One region of the Shewanella sp. SR43-4 genome, then DNA from elsewhere that is predicted to be linked to it. Evidence: riboswitches for the same ligand, from Rfam matches in the RefSeq annotation. Region 1 holds a riboswitch; the other holds the start of a gene.

Region 1 (3,174 bases):
ACGCACGCCATACTGCTCATCAAACACATTACGGCCCCATAAATAAGCCGACCAAGTTGGCGTTTCATAACCTACACGGGCATTATAAATGGTATAAGCATCTGACTTGGACTCGTTGCTGTCTGAGTAATAAAACTGACTTTTACCACTGGCATTCACGTTGGCAAACCAACCAGAGTCAGCAACATAGGTCATACCGGCACTGTAGGTAACGTTAGGTGAATGAGCCAGTTCACGGCCAGACAAATCGACAGTTGAGCCATATTTATCGCTGTATTGATATTGACCATATTCGGTTTCTAACCAACCAAAGCTGCCATAAAACTCAATATTCTCGGTTAAATACCATTTAGCATCGAGTTCTGCACCATAGTTATTCGAGCTACCTGCATTTTCAGTAAATAGAATAAACCGTTGGGGGCTATCAGGATCTTGTAACGACGCGGCGACTTGTTGATCTTGGCGATCCATATAAAATAACGCAAATGTAGAATCGACTTCACCGTCAAACCAGCTCGATTTTAAGCCCAATTCATAGTTATATAGGATCTCAGTATCGAACTCTTTTTTGTCTGATAATTGAGCTGGTAATGTCATATTAAAACCACCCGCTTTATAACCGCGGGCAATACGTACATAGGCATTGTGGTCAGCATTAATGGCTTTTGATAACGCAATATGCCCGCCCCACATATCTTCTGATGGGGCGAAATTATCTTCATTACTGTCACTATAATCACTGTCACGACGTTCAAGTCGAAGTCCTGTAGACAATAAATATTCATCACCTAAATGGCTGTCTAATTGAGCAAATACCGCATAATTGGTCGCATCGTAACTGGACTGCAGCACTTCATCTGGATAAGTGTTGTACTCTGAATACAAGTCATTATCTTCTTGTAAATTCATCGCATACACGCCAACTAACCAGTCGGTGCTGCCGGCGAAAATACGCCCAGCGGTTTTTGACGATAGACGAAATTCTTGGGTAAAGGTTTTACGGTCGCCCTTTTTATCCCAGGTATAATCGTAAACACAAGGTTCGCTGCCATTAACGGCACCAGAGTCATCATAAGCTGCACATTGTTTGCTTGCCCAATATTCTGGATTAGCCCAATCGCCATCATAACCATTATTGTGGTCGGTTTGCGCAAACGAGGTTAACGACGTGAAATCAAATGTTGGTATACCAGAATAAATAAATTTAATCCCAGCACCGGAGGTTTTTTGCGTATCAACGCCAGGTTGGTCAGTTAAAGTATTGCTGGGATTATTGTCTAATGTCCACACATCGTAGCCATTATCAAAGTTTGCATGTAACAAGGTTAAATCAACTTGCAAATCGTCAGTCGCATACCAACGTAACTTCGCTCTGGCAGTCAATTCGTCACGCTCATTGGTATCGTCGCGATTAAGATAAAGATTGTCACGATAACCATTTTGGTTATGTTGCTCTAACGATACCCGGTAGAGTAGTTTGCCTGAATCATTAAGCGGGCCGGAGCTGAATCCTGACAGAGTGCGCAGGTTATCGTCACCTAAGCTGACTTTTGCGCCATGCTCAAACGACTCTGTAGGATCGTTACTTTTTAGGTAAATTAATCCGGCTAATGCGTTGGCACCATACTGAGTCCCCTGCGGACCACGCAACACTTCAACCTGTTGCATGTCGTACATACTCGATACCATGCCAAGGCCTGATAGATCGATGTCATCGACCACAAAACCAACTGATGAGTTAGGTGCACCTTGATATTGCTCTTGCTCACCAACACCTCGAATTTGGAAGTATTTAGGTCGAGAGCTACCACCAGACCAATTAAAGTTAGCAATCGAATTTAGCACATCTTCAAAATGCTGTGCGCCTTCATCTTCTAATTGTTGCGCATCAATAACGGTGACACTGGAGGGCATTTTCTCAAGGCTGATATTACTAAAATCAGCATTAACGACAATGACTTCCATTTTTTCATATTCAGGTGTTACGCGTTCAACATCAGCGGTTTTAGCCATAGCAATAGGTGAGCTTATGGCTGTAATCACCGCTAAGGCAATGGGGGTGTGGTGTAATCTAATAGAATTTTTCGTGAACATAGGACCTCAAATAGTAATTTTGAGATCCGGCAAGAGTAGCGAATAAGAGGTGCACCGAGTTATAGTGTGGCCCATTCCTACGCCGGTATAAGCCGGATCAGGTTCTAAGGGTTCGTCATACAGACATCTCAGTTCAGGTTTTACTGAACACCCCTTGGCGGTCTCGATTATAAACTAACTTCAATATGAATACACGAGCAGTGACACAATTTGATAACTCAACAATGCAATTAATTAACCCTCACACTAAATCACATCGATTATTGTCATAAATAAGCTTCAAGCTAATGATAATGGAGTCTAATTGGAGAATGCTTGCCTCACATAGACCTCAAATCGGGTGACTTGCGAATTGGGCGCAACCGCACCGACTTGTAACTGCTGCTTGCCATGTAACTTAACTGATTTCCAGCTGCTTGCTTCATCTTCAACGGTAAATCCACTCGCATCGAACCAAGTGAATTTGTATTGAATACGCAAATCAGTACTCGATTGGCTTTGAATCAATGCTGACGCTTTGATTAAGTCTGCGACCATAAGTGATGAAACATCGGTCACGTTAACGTCACGAGCAAATGAGGTATTATCAACCCTAAGTTGGCCACTAGAATTAGCAGAGATACCCGCAGTATTATGCGCACAAGCCGAAAGTAACAGCGCAGAAGCGATAAGACATAATAATGATGTTTTCATACAATATTCCCTTAATAAATAGATGCAATTGAACTTGTCTCTAACACAGCAGCACATCATGACTAATCCAGTAGAAAATGTGCTCGTGCTGTCGCAATCAGCTGCTTGCGGTTGGTTTGCCAACAGTTCATGCTGACGTTTGCGACTCTACGACCTTGGCGAGTAATTTTGCATTCAGCAAAGGTGTCTTGATGCAAACCTGCGCGTAAATAATCAATTGAAAAATCGACAATTTTAGGCACTTTCTTAGCTTGCATAAACACCATTAACTGCACAATAGCTGACATTTCCATAAACCCAGCAAGCACACCACCGTGAATAGCAGGTAATATAGGATTACCAATATTGTCATCTTTAGCGGGTAATTTAAATACCATTTCATCGCCA
Region 2 (3,174 bases), on a different contig from region 1:
CCGGTTTTTTCGTCAGTAAAGAATCCCATTTCATGTTCGACGCTGTGCCAATTGGCTTGTGCTGTAAACTCGGCATCATTTTCTAGTGAACGCTGATAACGCACTAACGCTCCATAGCTGTCATTGTTAGTCATATCCATATATTGGTTAGCGAAACCCTGATAAGGAATATGTTGATGAGTAAGCTTAATGGCTATTTGTTGGGTCTCATCTTGCCAAGCTGCCGTTAGCGCATGGTTTTGAGATTGATATAGGGTGTCGAGTACTTTATCGCCATGACCATCGGTATAACTGTTAGCATCTTCAAATGACCCTTGATAGCTAAAACTTAACGTTTTACTGGCAACGGTGGCATTGACGCCAGCAAGAAAAGCATCATCAGTACTGCGATAACCACTAGAAACATTACCACTGTGCCATGTTACAGCGTCGCTATCAGTGAACAGTGGGTTTAAACTGCTGATTTTTATCACACCAGCAATATTATCACCGCCAGCACTTACCGGAGAGACTCCCGCGACGACTTGCGTTGAACTGATTTGATTTGCAGATACATATGAGAGCGGCGGGTTCATCTGGTTTGCACATGATGAAGTGATGTCACTACCATCAATAAGGATTTTGATCCGATCGCCCATCATGCCGTTTAAGATGGGTAAGGCTGACACACCGCCAGCCTCAGAGAAATCGACGCCTTGCTTTTTTAAGAGGTTTTCAGCCGAACCTAGTAGGTCTTTATGTGTTGTTTGCTGTCCTTGTACTTTGACATGTTCAACACCTTGGCTGTTTTGTATGTCATACGATTCAGCTCTTACTTGCGGCGTTATGGCCAGTGTTACTGCCAATGCAATTGATGAGTAAGCCCATGGGGCGTTATTCGTTAATTTAATGGTTTGCATTACTTTGTGAGCCAAAGCTATCACCTTTATTGTTTTTTTATAAACCTTTGATGAGTTAATTTCAAAGGAGATTGTTCACCTTAATAAATTATAACCTGCTAATAAATATGAAGAGTGCGACATGATGTCGCACCTTTGTAAATATATGCATCAAGTGTTGAGTGAATACGATAGATAAGGGGTAAAGCTAAACTAATGCCGGCATGTTAACTCATAGATGTCATAGCAATAGATGATAGTTAGGGCTTGATATTTTGTTTAAAGCTTGCCTATACTGACGCACATCTTGTCGGAGTGCCATTATGGCTGAGACCGTTTATTCGGGATCCGTTGAACCTGATCAGGCTAGAACCTGCGAAGGAAACAAGCGTAATAATCATTATTATTGGGAAAATAATAACGTTTTAACAAGACAGTAAATGGACGTTTACCTCCGAGTTTTTTATCGGTTTATATGTCCAGTTAAGTTATTACTTTAGTATTTTTCTATGTGGTTATTGACGTAAGCGATAGTATTTTTATTGTTTACTGCTGCTATCAACACCTCTCCAGACAAGCAACTCTACTCTTAATAATGAGGTTGCTAATGTCAAATCCAAACCGTCGTCAAACTCGAGCTAATGCTCAACAATTTATTGATACCCTTAAACCGTTACAACATCCTAATTCTGAAAAAGTCTATTTAACGGGTAGTCGTGCAGATATCAACGTCGCTATGCGTCAGGTTAATCAAACTGAAACCGTCATTGGCGGCACCGATGCAAAGCCCATTAAACAAGCCAATCCACCTATCATGGTCTATGACTGTGCTGGCGCTTATTCTGATCCCCTTGCCGACATTAATGTGCGTCAAGGTTTAGCTAAAATCCGTCAAGCATGGATTGATGAGCGACAAGATACCGAGCAATTAACCGGTGCAAGTTCAGGTTTTACTCAACAGCGACTGGCTGATGATGGCTTAGATCACTTGCGTTTTGATGCCCTAGTTGCGCCGAAGCGAGCCGAGCCGGGCAAATGCGTGACCCAAATGCATTATGCTCGCCAAGGTATTGTTACCCCTGAAATGGAATACATTGCCATTCGTGAAAACATGGCTCGTGCTGAAGTAACCGACACCGTATTGACTCAAAAGGCACCAGGAGAGGCTTTTGGTGCGCATATTGGTCAGCTGATCACTCCTGAGTTTGTCCGCGATGAAGTCGCTCGAGGTCGAGCGATTATCCCACTCAATATTAACCATCCTGAAACCGAACCTATGATTATTGGGCGTAATTTTTTGGTGAAGGTGAATGCCAATATTGGTAATTCGGCGGTGACATCGTCAATTGAAGAAGAAGTGGAAAAACTGGTGTGGTCAACTCGTTGGGGCGCCGATACCGTCATGGACTTGTCGACCGGACGTTATATCCATGAAACCCGTGAGTGGCTTATCCGTAATTCGCCTGTTCCAATTGGTACTGTGCCGATTTATCAAGCATTAGAAAAGGTTAATGGCGTTGCCGAAGATCTCAGTTGGGCGGTATTTAGAGATACGCTAATAGAACAAGCCGAGCAGGGCGTAGATTATTTTACCATCCATGCAGGGGTGTTATTGCGTTATGTACCTATGACCGCCAAACGCCTTACCGGTATTGTGTCGCGTGGCGGTTCAATTATGGCTAAGTGGTGTTTAAGCCACCATCAAGAAAGTTTCTTATATGAGCATTTTCGCGATATTTGCCAGATTTGCGCCCAATACGATGTGTCCTTGTCGTTAGGCGATGGTATGCGCCCCGGTTCAATTGCCGATGCCAATGATGAAGCGCAATTTGCAGAATTAGAAACCTTAGGCGAATTGGTTAAAATTGCATGGGAATATGATGTGCAAACCATCATCGAAGGCCCTGGTCATGTGCCAATGCAGTTGATTAAAGTCAATATGGAAAAGCAATTAGCTCTTTGTGATGAAGCGCCTTTTTACACCTTAGGCCCACAAACTACCGATATCGCGCCGGGTTATGATCACTTCACCTCAGGGATTGGCGCTGCCATGATGGCTTGGTATGGCGTGGCGATGTTGTGTTACGTCACCCCCAAAGAACACTTAGGCTTACCTAACAAAGAAGATGTAAAACAAGGCTTAATTGCCTACAAGATTGCAGCTCATGCTGCTGATGTCGCAAAAGGTCATCCAGGTGCACAAGTGCGTGATAATGCGTTATCCAAAGCCCGCTTTGAATTCCGTTGGGAAGATCAATACAACCTAGGCCTTGATCCTGATACCGCTCGTGCTTAC

Evidence for each region. A riboswitch is a leader RNA that binds a small molecule or an ion and turns the genes downstream of it on or off. The one in region 1 is predicted to bind thiamine pyrophosphate.
Region 2: linked by a shared signal. The riboswitch ahead of thiC (phosphomethylpyrimidine synthase ThiC) and the one ahead of H5123_RS02465 (TonB-dependent receptor) in region 1 are both predicted to bind thiamine pyrophosphate.

What each region holds. Positions count from the first base shown of each region.
Region 1 is NZ_JACJEB010000002.1:37,963-41,136, forward strand. Features, by position in the region: gene H5123_RS02465 (TonB-dependent receptor) at 1-2,094, opposite strand, end outside; TPP riboswitch at 2,152-2,259, opposite strand; gene H5123_RS02470 (YcfL family protein) at 2,395-2,787, opposite strand; gene H5123_RS02475 (PaaI family thioesterase) at 2,850-3,174, opposite strand, start outside.
Region 2 is NZ_JACJEB010000014.1:60,349-63,522, forward strand. Features, by position in the region: gene H5123_RS15530 (TonB-dependent siderophore receptor) at 1-899, opposite strand, end outside; TPP riboswitch at 1,180-1,279, shown strand; gene thiC (phosphomethylpyrimidine synthase ThiC) at 1,486-3,174, shown strand, end outside.